2 linked regions of the Rubinisphaera margarita genome follow. Each later gene encodes a partner of the first gene's protein in a complex. Links are inferred from orthologs where the notes say so. Each region holds a gene or a part of one and is shown in the gene's direction. Other genes may lie near its edges.

What was found. The genes of interacting proteins can lie anywhere in the genome.
Region 2: L1A08_RS15525 (region 1) and rplO share a complex: the UniProt entries of both Bacillus subtilis proteins name them as parts of the 50S ribosomal subunit. The link is inferred for Rubinisphaera margarita from one-to-one orthologs.

What each region holds. Positions count from the first base shown.
Region 1 is NZ_JAKFGB010000014.1:657,166-664,716, forward strand. Bases 2,112-4,794 are described here. They hold L1A08_RS15525 (type B 50S ribosomal protein L31), read left to right. Parts: upstream 2,112-3,162; coding sequence 3,163-3,426; downstream 3,427-4,794. Other genes in these bases: L1A08_RS15515 (alpha/beta fold hydrolase), read left to right, coding at 2,112-2,144; L1A08_RS15520 (rhomboid family intramembrane serine protease), read right to left, coding at 2,132-2,911; prfA (peptide chain release factor 1), read left to right, coding at 3,527-4,600. Outside these bases: L1A08_RS15505 (M24 family metallopeptidase), read left to right, coding at 1-4; L1A08_RS15510 (aminotransferase class I/II-fold pyridoxal phosphate-dependent enzyme), read left to right, coding at 13-1,224; more of L1A08_RS15515, read left to right, coding at 1,221-2,111; prmC (peptide chain release factor N(5)-glutamine methyltransferase), read left to right, coding at 4,843-5,742; murA (UDP-N-acetylglucosamine 1-carboxyvinyltransferase), read left to right, coding at 5,928-7,262. UniProt on the Bacillus subtilis protein: While neither of the L31 paralogs is essential, this protein does not seem to function as the main L31 protein.
Region 2 is NZ_JAKFGB010000009.1:186,145-193,788, forward strand. Bases 2,133-4,908 are described here. They hold rplO (50S ribosomal protein L15), read left to right. Parts: upstream 2,133-3,183; coding sequence 3,184-3,633; downstream 3,634-4,908. Other genes in these bases: rplR (50S ribosomal protein L18), read left to right, coding at 2,178-2,543; rpsE (30S ribosomal protein S5), read left to right, coding at 2,621-3,100; secY (preprotein translocase subunit SecY), read left to right, coding at 4,043-4,908. Also shown: rplX (50S ribosomal protein L24), read left to right, coding at 43-399; rplE (50S ribosomal protein L5), read left to right, coding at 449-1,009; rpsH (30S ribosomal protein S8), read left to right, coding at 1,083-1,478; rplF (50S ribosomal protein L6), read left to right, coding at 1,529-2,074; more of secY, read left to right, coding at 4,909-5,413; map (type I methionyl aminopeptidase), read left to right, coding at 5,462-6,232; rpmJ (50S ribosomal protein L36), read left to right, coding at 6,657-6,773; rpsM (30S ribosomal protein S13), read left to right, coding at 6,982-7,368; rpsK (30S ribosomal protein S11), read left to right, coding at 7,486-7,644. UniProt on the Bacillus subtilis protein: Binds to the 23S rRNA.

The sequences.
Region 1 (7,551 bases):
CTGATCCTTTCCGTGGCCGAACCCTTTTCCGAATTTGTCCAACGTCAGCTGGCGACAATCCAAACCGAAGGATTGCTGCGGAAACGTCGGCTGGTCGAACCACTTGGTGAAGGGCGCTGCCGACTGAATGGTCGCGAACTCTGGGACTTTTCCAGCAACGACTATCACGGCCTGGCCAACCATCGCGAAGTGATTGCCGCGGCGTGTGAGTCGACTCGCACGCACGGTCTTGGAGCCCGTGCCAGCGTGTTGATTTCCGGATGGACGCCGGCTCATCAGGCCCTTCGCGATCAACTGGCCACCTTCGAAGCGGTCGAAGATGTCCTGCTCTGTTCGTCGGGTTACGCGGCCTGTCAGGGAGCGATTGCCGCTCTGGTCAAACCGGGCGATCTCGTCTTCTGCGATCGGCTCAACCACGCCTGTTTGATCGATGGCTGCCGGCTCTCGGGGGGATCGCTGCGGGTGTTTCGGCACTCGGAACTCGATGCCCTCGAACGGCAGCTGCAGAAGTTTCAGTCACACCAGGGACGACGCTGGATCGTTACCGAGACGGTCTTCGGTATGGACGGCGTTCTGGCTCCGCTGGCTCGGCTCGTTGAACTGGCGGAGCAGTACGACGCCACAATCATCTGCGACGAAGCCCACGCGACCGGCGTGTATGGCTCGACCGGACAGGGAGCGGTGACGGAGCTTCGGGAGTCGGGCCATTGCGACGCCGATCTGATCAACCGTCGAATCGCTGTGCGAGTCGGCACACTCAGCAAGTCGCTCGGGTCCCAGGGAGGATTCGTCGCCGGTTCCGCCGCCCTCATTCAGCTGCTGTGGAATACCGCCCGGCCGCTGATGTTCTCGACCGGATTGTCCGTTGCCGCCTGTGGAGGCGCTGCGGCGGCCATTCGAATCCTTCAGGACGATCCCGACCGCTGCAGTCGCCTGCGTAAAAGCTCAGTCGAGTTCAGACAGACTCTCAGAGATGCCGGCCTCACGCTTCTGGGCGATTCCGATTCTCCTATTGTTTCGGTTGTTCTGGAAGATCCTGACCGCACAATGAACTGGGCCAGCGAACTGGAAGTCGCCGGATTTCTTGTTGGAGCGATTCGCCCTCCAACTGTCCCTCACAACACCGCCCGACTGCGCATCTCACTCAGCTCGGTTCACTCGCCGGATGTGCTGAATGAACTGACGCAGGTCCTGTTGAAACTTCACGAAACATCGCACGTATGACTGACAACCAAACGTCTCTCACCGATCAGGATGTCCATCCTGCAATCAGCAAAGCCGGACTGGCCGACGAATATCCGTTCGCCTCGCGGTTTCTGCAAACGGAATTCGGGAACATCCACTACATCGACGAAGGGCAGGGACCGGTTCTGCTGTTCGTGCATGGCAACCCGACGTGGAGTTTCGCCTGGCGGAATCTGATCAAGCAGCTGTCGCCGGAATATCGCTGCGTCGCGATTGATCATCTCGGCTGTGGACTGTCGGACAAGCCGCAGCTTCGAGCCTATCACCTCAGTCAGCACGTCGATCGTCTGCAGAAGCTCATTGAATCGCTGCAGTTACGGAACATCACGTTGATCGCTCATGACTGGGGAGGAGCGATTGGCTGCGGGGCTGCTGGTCGGACGCCGGATCAGTTCTCGCGACTCGTGCTCATGAATACGGCGGCCTTCCGATCCAAACGGATTCCGCTTCGCATCGCTGTCTGTCGCACGCCGCTGCTTGGTACGGTTGGCGTTCGCGGGCTGAATCTCTTTGCGGGAGCCGCCGTCCGAATGGCGGTTAACGAAGCATCACCATTGCCGGAGCGGATCAAGAAGGGCTACCTGCTGCCGTACGAATCGTGGAACGATCGGATTGCCGTCGACAAATTCGTGAAGGACATCCCACTCCGTCCGACGCATCCGAGTTACCGGGCTCTTGTCGAGATCGAAGAGAATCTAGAGCGTCTCAAGGGGAAGCCGATGCTGCTGCCCTGGGGCATGAAGGACTGGTGCTTCACGCCCCATTTTCTCCGGGAGTTCCAGACACGCTTCCCATCCGCGCAGGCGGTTGAATTTCCGACAGCTGGACACTATCTGTTCGAAGAGCGTCCCGACGATCTCACTGCGGCGATTCGGCAGTTTCTCGATCAGAACTCATAAGTTGGTGGCTCGGGGATCGGCTGGCGGATGAGGTGGGCGTTCTTCAGAACGACGACCACAATGAATCCAGCTGCGAAACCGCCGATATGGGCCCACCAGGCGACGCCACTGGCTTCGGTTCCTCCCGGAGCAAACGAGCCCTGCAGCAACTGGAACAGAATCCAGATCCCCAGAAATACCTGCGCGGGCAGCCGTACGGTGAAGAAGATGATAAAAAGGGGCACCAGGGCCACCACTTTCGAGTGCGGATAGAGCACAAAATAGCCTCCCATCACTCCCGCAATGGCCCCGCTGGCTCCAATGGTCGGCATGGTGGACCCCGGCATGCTTGCGAAGTGCGCCAGTCCGGCCAGGACCCCCGTTCCCAGATAGAACAGCAGATAGCCGAAGTGTCCAAAGCAGTCTTCCACGTTGTCTCCGAAGATAAACAGGAACAGCATGTTGCCCAGGAAGTGCATCCAGCCGCCGTGGAGAAACATGCACGTGATCAACGTGAGAATCGGAGGAACGGCTGAAGGAGCGGCAGGTCGGGAGACGATCTCATATTCGCCCGGCCGTCCGCCGGGAGCCGGCTGGTACTCTTCAAGGGTGACTTCCGCTCCCGGATTGATCAGCCTGGCGGGAATCATCCCATAACGTTCCACCAGATTGGTGCCGGATCCCTCTCCCGTGATCTGCTGAAAAAAGACGACCGCACAGATGATGATCAGCAGATAGTTAATGAACGGAGTGCTTCGGGAAGGCACGGTATCGTGAAGTGGAATCATGGTGTCGGAGTGCTTTCAAGGCAGGATTTGGGGCTTCGCCACGCCGGTGAAATCGAGTGCGGTCGATGACTAACAAGTTCCGCGCCAATTGAACGGAGGAGAAGAGGATTTCTCTCCCGTTCAATCTACATTAACAGTCTGAAATCGCTTGTCAGCAGGCCGGGACGTGATTAGACTTCCCAATCACCAAAAATTGGGAGCCGCCGCAGCCGGTACGCCCGTACACAGCAGTTACCCTGGATTTTCGAGCTATGCAAAAAGACATTCATCCTGATTACCATTCCGTCGTCTTCATGGATACCGGTTCAGGCGATAAGTTCCTGACCCGTTCGACGATGAAGTCGAAGGAAACCGTGAAGTGGGAAGACGGGAACGAGTATCCCCTGGTGAAGGTCGATATCAGTGCCTACTCCCATCCATTCTTCACCGGCCAGATGAAGTACGTCGATACCGCCGGTCGCGTCGAGAAGTTCCAGAAGAAGTACAACTGGGCTCAGCGAGGAAAGAAGGCTTAGCTGCTGCGAACGCTCGCGGCGATCGGCTGATCGTACGCGTGGAACTCTTTCCCCGCTTGCCGGATAGCCCGGCTGTTCGCACTCAAGGCTAAGTTGCATCATGTTTCCCAGTCTGGAAACGAAATACCGCCGCTTTCAGGAACTCGAGAAGAAGCTGGTCGATCCGGAAATTCTCTCGGACCCCCAGAAGCTGTTGTCGATTCAGAAAGAATACGGCGGCCTGAAAAAGGTCGCCGCAGCCCTGAAGAGCTACCACGCTCTGAAGGACGACATCGAAGCGGCCGAGATGATGCTGGAGGAAGAGGACGACCCCAAGGATCGGGAGTACGCCCGCAAGGAACTCGATCAGCTCGAAGAGCAGATGGAGAAAATGCAGGAGGAACTCGAGGACCTGGCAACAGCCGGCGACTCGATTACTCGCGGCGGGCTGATTATGGAAATCCGGGCCGGTACCGGCGGCGACGAAGCGGCTCTGTTCGCCCGCGACCTCTACGACATGTATACGCGGTACCTGGATATTCAGGGCTGGAAGCACGAAGTTCTTGATTTTCAGCCCACGGAACTGGGTGGGATCAAGGAAGTCGTTGTTTCCATCACCGGCGAAGGCGCCTTCCACGCACTGCAGTTCGAAAGTGGTGGGCACCGCGTTCAGCGCGTTCCTGAAACCGAAACGCAGGGGCGGATTCAGACCAGTGCCGCCACCGTGGCTGTCATGCCCGAAGCGGACGAAGTCGAAATCGACATCCGGGATGAAGACCTGCAGATCGACACCTACCGGGCTTCCGGACCAGGCGGTCAAAAGGTTAACAAGACCGAATCGGCGATCCGCATCACGCACATTCCGACCGGAACCGTGGTGACGTGTCAGGATGAAAAGAGCCAGCACAAGAACAAGGCCAAGGCCATGAAGGTGCTGCGGAGCCGAATTCTGGAAGCCCAACAGCAGAAAGAGGCCAACGAACGGGCCGAGCATCGCCGCACTCTGATTGGAACCGGAGACCGCAGCAGCCGCATTCGGACCTACAACTACCCGCAGGCTCGCGTGACAGATCACCGCATTGGTTTGACCCTCCACAAGCTCGACCAGATAATGCAGGGGAATCTGGATGAGCTGATCCAGCAACTGCTCGAATTCGATCGCCAGGAACGACTCAACAGCCAGGCGACCGACTAACTGTCAAACTCAAGGATGGTGCAGAGATTTATCTCTGTACCGCGAAGCGGCAAGCGGCTTGTCTTGCGAGTTGTTCAAAAAATCCGCGCCGAATGACGCACAGGCAGGAATGGCTGTGCCACCCTGCCGGCAGGTATGCTTCATTGTCAGTAAGACCTTGAGTTCGAGCAGTTGGGACAGCAACTCCAGACACTGGCCGAGCCAGTGGCAACCTGATCGATCGGATTGTCAGGAGGACGTTCTTGGAACAGTCGGAAGTTCAAAAGCCGGTGACCCCCGAATCAGCCGAACCCTGGACATTGCAGCGAATCCTGCAGTGGACCACGGATCATCTGAAAAAGCATGGAATCGAATCGGCACGTCTCGAAAGCGAGATTCTGCTCGCTCACGCCCGCAAGTGTCAGCGCATCGAGCTTTACACGCACTTCAATGAGATCGTCAGTGACGACGTTCGTGCGAAGATGCGAGATCTCGTCAAACGACGGGTCAGGCACGAGCCGGTCGCCTATCTGGTCGGTCGCAAAGAGTTCTTCAGTCTCAACTTCGCCGTCGGCCCCGGCGTTTTTGTGCCGCGACCGGAAACCGAGACTCTCGTCATGGAAGGTCTCTCGGCTCTGCAGGAGGTGAAGAACCCTCGCATTCTCGAACTCTGCTCCGGCAGCGGCTGCATCTCCATTTCGCTGGCCAAACAACGGGCCGATGCCCGTGTGACCGCGGTCGAACTCCACGATGCTCCGTTTCAGGCCACGACCCACAACGCGGAGAAACTCAAGGTCGCCGACCGGATGCAGGTCCTGCAGGGAAGTCTGTTCGAACCGGTCCCCAAAGAACCGTTCGATCTGCTCGTGAGCAATCCTCCCTACGTTCGAAAGGACGAGATCCCCGGCCTGGCCCCCGACATCGTGCACCACGAACCGCACGCGGCTCTCGACGGCGGAGAAGACGGCCTTGATTTCGTCCGCGAGATTCTGACCCAGGGCCCGGACTACGTCCGCTCCGGCGGCGTCTGTCTGCTCGAAATGGATCCCGCTCAGATGAATGACGCCATCACCTTTGCAGAACAGACGGGCCAGTGGACCGACCTTCGCGGCATCAACGATCTGGCTGGGAAACCCCGGTTCCTGTTTGCCCGTCGGAAGTAAGAGTAAGAAATAGGGTGGCCCGGCCGAAGCGGCCGGGTGACGAAGTCACAAGAGGCAGCGCCATGTGCGCGAGAACGGCTCGCTGACGGACCACCTGTATGGCGCAGCCTCTTGTCGCTCCGCGACCCAGCCGTTTCGGCTGGGCCACCCATTGTTAACCCACTGTTCACCCCCCGGGAGTCGACATGGACGAGCTGCGAATCCGGGGAGGACATCGGCTGCAGGGAACGGTCTCCGTCTCTGGGGCGAAGAACGCCGCACTGCCGATCATGGCGGCGACTCTCGCCATTCCCGGGCGAACGATTCTGCACAACTTCCCGCGGCTGCGGGACACGAACAGCATGATTCAGCTGCTGACGCAGTTCGGCGTCGCGGTTGAATTTCTCGATGATCACACCATCGCTCTCGAATCGAGTGCAGTTTCCACCTGTCGAGCCGATTACGAACTCGTCCGCACGATGCGGGCCAGTGTTTGTGTCCTCGGCCCGCTGCTGGCGAGTCAGGGAGAAGCCTGCGTTTCCCTCCCCGGCGGCTGCAACATCGGCCATCGTCCGATCGACCTGCATCTGAAAGGACTCTCCGCACTCGGAGCGGAGATCGTCATCGATCAGGGCTACATCCACGCGTCCGCTCGCGAACTTCGTGGAGCAGAAATCTATCTCAGCGGGCCGCAGGGGAGCACGGTGACCGGCACCTGCAATGTGATGTCAGCTGCGGTGCTCTCTCGCGGAAGAACGATCATTCAGGCCGCAGCCTGCGAGCCGGAAGTGATTGACCTGGGTAACTTTCTGAACGCCTGCGGAGCTCAGATCACTGGTCTTGGAACCTCAACGCTGACGATCGACGGCGTCCGCGAACTGCAGGCAGTCGAGTACACCATCATTCCTGACCGCATCGAAGCCGCCACGTGGATGATGGCGGCGGGAATTACCGACGGCGACCTGACGATCGAAGGAGTTCGCGACGATCATCTGACAGCCGCGATCGAAACACTGCGGACAGCGGGATTAGCGATCGATCTTCAAGACGAAACCGCTCGCGTTCGCAGAGCAGGGGATCTCCAGCCGCTCGATGTGGTCGCGTTGCCGTTTCCCGGTTTTCCGACCGATCTGCAGGCCCAGCTGACCGCCATGATGTGCCTCGCGTCGGGCACGAGCGTCGTCACCGATCGCGTGTTCCCCGATCGCTTTCTGCACGCCGCCGAACTGCTGCGGATGGGAGCGAAGATCCGACGGGAAAGCAGTGGCGTTATCATCGAAGGGGTGAACGAACTCAGCGGAGCCTGTGTCATGGCTTCCGACCTGCGAGCCTCCGCTGCTCTGGTTCTGGCCGGACTGGCGGCTCGCGGCGAAACGGTCATCAGCCGGATTTACCACCTCGACCGGGGCTACGAAGATCTCGCCGGCAAGCTTTCCCGGCTCGATGCCGATGTCGAACGGCAGAAAGGCGGCCGGCCGAATACTCCGCAGTTTGCCGGTGCTCCCACGCCGTCCGCCTCCAAAACGTCGTCCAAAGGATAACCCCCACAGGGTGCCATGCTTGCATCGCCTCGTAGAGGCAGGACAGGCATGCCCATCGACCATCCTTTACACTCGGCCGGAGAAGGATCTGTCCTCAGGAGTCCTTTCGCAAGACAGATCCCTCATCACTTCCCGACAGACCGGAATCCACCGGCATGCTTGCCCTGCTGTCGCGATGCAGGCATGGCACCGGTTGGGATGAGAGTGGACACCTGACGAAGTCGGCTGCCCTTCGGACTTCAATCTGCGGTCCGGGGAACTATAATGCGGCTCGATTTTGCCGCGAACG
Region 2 (7,644 bases), on another replicon or contig:
TGAGCGAAGACACAGGCAACGGGTGAGTCGGGGCAGAGAGCCATGAAGATCAAAAAAGGGGACCAGGTCGTCGTCATCACTGGAGATGACGCATCAAGCACGCCACGACAGGTGCTGTCGGTGCTCGTCGGCGGCGAGAAGATGCTTGTCCAAGGTGTGAACCAGGTCTACAAGCACGTGAAGCGTGGTCATCCGAAGTCGCCGTCCGGCGGTCGTCTCCACATGGAGATGCCGATTCCGAGCAGCAACGTGATGTATTACTGCGAATCCTGCTCGAAGCCGACCCGCCTGGGATTCAAGTACGACGAGCAGGGCGCCAAAGAGCGGATCTGCAAGAAGTGTGGAGCCAGTGCTGGCAAGATCAGCCCTCCCCGCGACAAGCATGCGGCATCCAAGTAAATCACAGGCAGTCACGTCAGCGTGAATACAAAATGAGGAGTGGTCAGTCGTGACCCGTCTACTGGAAAAATACCGTCAAGAGATCATTCCTGCGATGCAGGAAGAATTCGGTCGCAAGAATATCCATTCTCTGCCGAAGCTCGAAAAGATCGTCATCAACATGGGCGTCGGGAAAGCGATCCAGGATCGCAAGCGACTCGACGAAGCCCTCGAACACCTGACGTTGATTGCCGGTCAGAAGCCGGAAATCACGCGGGCCAAGAAGTCGATCGCCGGTTTCAAGTTGCGTGAAGGAATGGAAATCGGCTGCCGGGTGACGCTTCGCGGTATTCGGATGTACGAGTTCCTCGATCGACTGATCACACTGGTTTTGCCACGAGTTCGCGACTTCCGCGGCGTGAAGGCCAATGCCTTCGACGGCAACGGCAATTACAGCCTGGGACTGTCTGAACAGATGGTGTTCCCGGAAGTGGATGCCGACAATGCCAAGTTCACACAGGGGTTGAACATCTCCATCGTGACTTCGGCGACCAATAATGATGAAGCAAGAGTTCTGTTGACGAAGTTCGGGTTCCCGTTCCGGAAGCCGGCCGCTGCAACGCAAGCGTAACTGACTGCCGCCCCGTCGCTGCCGTCTCCAAGATTTCGATTCAAACACACTACTGTACGGGAATGATGCAACCATGATGACCGACCCGGTTGCCGACATGCTGACACGAATTCGCAACGCGATCGCCATCGAGCGACCGATCGTCGATATTCCGACGTCCAAATTGAAGAAGGCCATCGCGGACGTGCTGAAGCGTGAAGGTTACATCTGGGGCTTCGAAGAAATCGAAGAACAGCCTCAGAACGTTCTGCGAGTCCAGCTGAAATACGGCCCGAATGGCGAAAAAGTGATCCAGAAGATCGTCCGCGCCAGCAAGCCGGGACGTCGTCAGTACGCCGGCGTGAGCGAGACGCCAGTGATTAAGCAGGGGATGGGGATCTGCATCCTTTCCACCAACCAGGGCGTGCTCAGCAATCGCGAAGCAAAAGCGAAGGGCGTGGGCGGAGAAATTCTCTGCACCGTGTGGTAACATTTCGAGCAGGCACCCGCAGGTGCTGACTCAGTTGAAAGTTCTGGCAAATGTCTCGTATTGGAAATAAACCGGTTCCGATTCCCTCGAATGTCGAGGTGACTCAGTCGGGTCGCACCGTGACCGTCAAAGGTCCGGCAGGAACCCTGAAGGTCGAGCATCACCCCGGCGTTTCGGTGTCGATTAACTCGGATCCGGCTCAGATCGAAGTGCAGCGTCCTGACGATGAGCGTCAGAGTCGTGCACTGCATGGTTTGACACGCGCTCTGCTCAATAATATGGTGGCGGGAGTCGTGACTCCGTTCGAACGTCGTCTGGAAGTAGTCGGCGTCGGTTATCAGGCTTCCATGCAGGGTCAGTTCCTGTCTCTGCAGGTCGGCTTTGCCAATACGATCAAACTGCCGATTCCGCAAGGCGTGACCTGCGAGTTGCCCTCCGCGACGCTGATCATCCTGAAAAGTGCGGACAAGCATGCCGTCGGACAGTTCGCGGCCAACATTCGTCGCGTTCGTCCTCCTGAGCCTTACAAGGGTAAAGGGATTCGGTACCAGGGTGAGCAGATTCGCCGTAAGGCCGGTAAGGCCTTCGCGAAGTAGTCGGTCGCAATCGAGACGATCTGGGAATATTTGTTGCGGACTTCTGGCGTAAGTTGGTTCGAGTCGGAGCCAGCGTCAGTTTTGTAGAAGGTGGCGACCAGCCATGAAGATTCAAAAACGAGTTACCAAGCGTCGTGAGCGGCGTGCTTTCCGCGTCCGGAACCGGATTCGTTCGGCTGGACGTCTGCGTCTGTCGGTGTTCCGCAGCAATCGCCATATGTACGCCCAGATTATCGATGACATCGAGGGCAAGACACTGGTTTCAGCCAGTACGATGGAAGGCGCTGTCGCCGGGCCGAGCAAGTACGCTGGCAACATTGAAGCCGCTGAGAAGATCGGCAAGCTCCTGGCTGAGCGGGCTCAGGAAAAAGGAATTACGGAAGTGGCTTTCGATCGCGGTGACTATCGTTACCACGGTCGGGTGAAAGCGCTCGCCGATGCGGCTCGCGAAGGCGGTCTGCAGTTCTAGTAAATACATCGCCGTTGGCTGTCTGAAGACAGGGACGGAACTGATACAGATCAATCGATTTTACGGGAGTGTCAACGTTGGCTACGGAAGCAAGGTCAGACTCACAGGAGCAGGTGGTCCAGATTCGACGCTGTTCCTGCGTGGTTAAAGGGGGACGCCGTTTCAGCTTCGCGGCCATGGTCGTGGTTGGCAATCACAACGGTGAAGTCGGTTGGGGTTACGGCAAGGGCAACGAAGTTCCGACTTCGGTTGAGAAAGCCGTGAAAGACGCCGGGCGTCATAAGGTCCGGATTCAACTGGATGGTGCGACCATTCCTCACGAAGTTGAAGGTCGTTTCGGCTCGGCTCGTGTCCTGCTGCTGCCGGCTAACCCGGGTACCGGTGTTATTGCTGGGGCGAGTGTGCGTGCGGTTGTCGAATCTGTTGGTCTGAAAGACATTCTGACCAAGGTTCGCGGCTCGACCAATCCGATTAACGTCGTAAAGGCAACTTTCGACGCTTTGTCCAAACTGCGGACCCGTGAAGATTTCTCCCGCCTGCGTGGCGTGGATGTCTAAACCGACTCGTCCGGTTTTCGACACTCTTTGATTCAAGCGTTACTGCACCTTTTCGTGCGGCTTTTTACGGTAGAAGTGCTGCCATGATTATCGATGACGTCCATCGCGACATTCATAAGAACAAGAAGCGGAAGCGGATCGGCCGTGGTGTCGGTTCGGGACACGGTAAGACTGCCGGTCGCGGACACAAAGGCTACTACAGCCGTGGTGGTTCCGCCTCCCGTCGTGGCTTCGAAGGGGGCCAGACGCCGATCTTCATGCGAGTCGCCAAGCGTGGTTTCAATAACACCGCTTTCGCTGACGTTGTAGCCATCGTCAACCTGAAAGATCTGGAGAGCAACTTCCAGGATGGGGACGACGTGACGCTGGAGTCGCTGAAGAAGAAGGGGCTGATTCACGGTCGCTTCGATGCCGTCAAGGTGCTCGGCAATGGCGAACTGACCAAGAAGCTCAACGTTCAGGTTCATCGTTATTCGGCATCAGCCGAAGCAGCGATCACCTCCGCTGGCGGTAAGGTCGAACCGATCGTCTAAGTGGCGTCGGGGTCGGCAGGTTCTGCTCCCGCGCGGGACCGACGGAAACTATGAAGACAAGGCCTTTCCGGTGCGGGAAGGCTTTTTTTATGAGCTGAGAGATCGGGTCGGTTGCGGACTGGCCAGCTGGCGAGGTTCGCAACAGGTCAGTGCTGGTTGGACTGGTACTGCCTGAGGAGCGACGGGAGAAGCGGTACTGACGGAGCCGGTGCCACACTTTTCATCCCGTTATGTGTTGGAGCTTGCGGAAATGCCGCAAATCCACGAAAACTCTTCTACCCCCGGGTTTGAATAATCGTTAGAACTCCAGCGATCTTTGCCGGTCGGGCTGGTTCAATTTGGTCGATGTCCTGCAGGAACAGGTTTCGCGGCTTCGGCTTTCATATCCACACACTCAGGAAATTCGTCGATGTTTGGAAAGTTGATTACACTGTTTCGCATCCCTGAACTGCGAAACAAGATTCTGCTGACGATCGGCCTGCTCGCTGTCTACCGCCTCGGATTCTGGATTCCGCTGCCGTTCATCGATCAGGAACTGTTCGCACAACAGATGGAGAAGCTGCAGCAGGGAAGTTCGGGGTTCGGCCAGGTCATTCAGATGGTCTCGCTGTTCTCAGCTTCGAACCTGGGCAACTCGACGATCTTCGGTCTGGGGATCATGCCTTATATTTCCGCCTCGATTATCTTCCAGCTGATGGGGTCGGTGTATCCACCGCTCGAACAGCTGCAGAAAGAAGGGGAATCGGGCCGCAAGAAGATCAACGAATATACGCGATACGCAACGGTGGTGATCTGTCTGTTGCAAAGCTTCTTCTGGATCCGAGCCATCTCCGGTGGCTTTGGGGCGGAAGGGGCCGGGATGATCATGAGAGAGTACGACTGGTGGCTTTGCCATATGATCGGGGCTTTGATCATGACGGCCGGTACCATCTTCCTGATGTGGCTCGGTGAGCAGATCGACGAGTACGGAATTGGTAACGGGATCAGTCTGCTGATTATGGCCGGGATTCTGGCACAGATGCCAACGTCGATGTACGAATACCTTCAGCCCGCTTTCGAGAACGGCATTCGAGCCGGGACCGATACCGGGATTGATAAGCTGATTCTGCTGCTGGGACTGTTCATCGCCGTGGTGATCGGTGTCATCGCCATGACGCAGGGGCAGCGTCGAATTCCGATTCAGAGTGCGAAGCACGTCCGCGGTCGCCGCGTGATGGGTGGTCAGCGTCAGTATCTACCGCTGCGAGTGAACCAGGCCGGCGTGATGCCGATCATCTTCGCTTCGAGCCTGCTGATGTTCCCGTACTTCCTGTTCAGTCAGGCCTCGGGAATCTGGCCGGGCTCGCTGACGCTGAAGACGCTGGCCAGTGCCTTTGGCTCCGGTCGCGGCTTCCTCTACAATATGTGTTATGTCGCTCTGATTTACTTCTTCTGCTACTTCTGGACCGCTATTACCTTCAATCCGAAGGACATGGCCAACAACCTGAAGGACTACGGCAGCTTTATCCCGGGTTACCGTCCGGGAACACGGACCGCGACTTACCTGGAGCAGGTGATGGTTCGGATCACGTTCGTCGGAGCCGGCTTCCTGGCTCTGGTGGCGATCATTCCGACCATCGTGGCCCGCTGGATGAACATTCCGTTCATGCTGGCCAGCTTCTACGGGGGAACGGGACTGCTGATCGTGGTTTCGGTCGCGCTCGACCTGGTGCAGAAGATCGACAGCCATCTGGTGATGCGAAACTATTCAGGAATGCTGGAAGCCGATGAGAAGGCTTAAGTATGAGATGAGCTGCCGGTTGCTGGCGGCTCGAGAAGGACGGTCGGCGTGATCATTCTCAAGAGTCGACGCGAAATCGACCGGATGCGACAGGCGGGGTTACTCGTTTCTGAAGCACATCAGTTGATCGCTTCTATGGTCCGTCCGGGCATTCGCACTCGCGATATCGATCGGGCGGTTGAGAAGCTGTTCGATAAGCATGGGGCGATTCCCTTGTTCAAAGGGGTTCCCGGGCCGGTTCCGTTTCCGTCGGTCTGCTGCATTTCTGTCAATGAGGAAATCGTGCACGGCATCCCGGGGACCAGGAAACTGGAAGCCGGAGATATCGTGAGCGTGGACACCGGCTGCAAACTGAACGGCTGGTGTGGAGATTCGGCCTGGACCTATCCGGTCGGAGAGGTCGACGATGAGAAGCGTTTGCTGCTCAAAGTCGGAGAAGAGACACTGAACCTGGCTATCGAACAGATGGCGAAGTGTCGGTGGTGGAGTGAAGTCGCCACGCAGATGGAGGAGCACGTAGCGAGCTACGGGTTTTCTTCGGTGGTCGACTTTGTGGGGCACGGCATCGGACGCGAGATGCATGAAGATCCGCAGGTGCCTCACTACATGGATGATGAGACAGTCGAGAAGGATTTCGAGCTGAAGCCTGGTCTGGTGATCGCCGTCGAACCGATGGTGAATGCGGGGACAGAAGAGCTGTTTCTCTCGAAAGATCACTGGACTGTCTTTACGCGGGATCATCGACCGAGTGTGCACTTCGAGCACACCGTCGCGATGACGGCTGACGGGCCTGAAATCCTCACGCCGCGACTCGCCTGAAGGAAGATCACTCAATCGAGAGTCGGCTGGGATCGGCGAAAGCGTTTTCCAGCCTCGAACGCATAGTAAGCTGGGATAGGCTACGGCTGTTCCAGCCTGCTGTTCGAGAAACACTCGAAGACGGCCGACTTTTTTCGTAGAAAAGCGGTCAGTTCGGATTTTTCAGAAGGCGGTTGGCACGTATGGGTTGTCAGGCGGAATTGCAGATGTCTATAATCCGCGATTCCAAATTCCGTAGTCTGCCGGTCCGTCCCGCTGCGGGAGAAGTTTGCAAATAGTTCGCGGGAACTGCTGTGCGACCGGGTTAGAGACGTGTTGAAGGCCGATTTGCATCGGTTTTCCAGTTTTGACCAGGCTCGGATCATCCAGTGATCGCGATTTCGTGATTCAGAAATATAGTCAGTCGGTTGAAGGTGTCGGTATCATGAAGGTGAGGGCGAGCGTCAAGCGGATTTGCGAGAATTGCAAGATCGTCCGTCGCAAAGGTCGTGTTTACGTCATCTGTTCGTCGAATCCGAAGCACAAGCAGCGTCAGGGTTAGTCCTGGCTGCCTGCTTTGAGGTGCGGTTGGCGGGTCGATTGTCCATGACGTGAAGTCGGAATGACCGATTCGGTGTCCGGCTTTCGTGCGATTCGACTGACAGAGTGTTAGTACAAGTTCTGGTCCCTTCGTTTCAGGATCAGTTTTAGCGATTCAACAGTTGCTGGTGCCCAGTGAGGCACGCGGCGATTTCCGGGAGTGAGAGAGTATGCCTCGTGTCCAGGGTGTGGATATTCCGAACAACAAGCCGGCCTATGTCTCGTTGACCTATCTGTACGGGATTGGTCAGCACACGGCCATCGAGATCTGCCGTCGCCTCGGCGTCGATCCGCAGATGAAGGCCAAGGACCTGAACGACGACGACATCGCCCAGCTGAACAACCTGCTGGATACCGAGTACGTCATCGAAGGTCAGTTGCGTCGTCAGACTCAGCAGCACATCGCCCGTCTGCGGGAAATTCAGTCCTATCGCGGAATGCGACACCGTCGCGGTCTGCCTGTGCGTGGTCAGCGAACGATCACGAACGCTCGAACCCGTAAAGGGGTTCGTAAGACCGTCGCCGGTAAGAAGGGCGTCAAGGACATGAAGCACTAATCGAGTGCTTGTCCGTCGGGTCGGTTGAACCGGCTCGGGTGTATTGTTCAGACAGGAATGTGAAGAAAAACAGAGACGCAGGGCGTCGTTGGATCAAGAGTTTCTCGGGAGAGATTAGTGGCGAAGGTCAAAAAGAAGAGAGTGCGTCGCAATGTGACCAAAGCGATTGCACACATCAAGGCAACGTTCAACAACACGCTGGTGACCATTACCGACACCAACGGCGAGGTCCTGTGTTGGGCCGCCGCCGGAACCGTCGGTTTCAAGGGCAGCCGC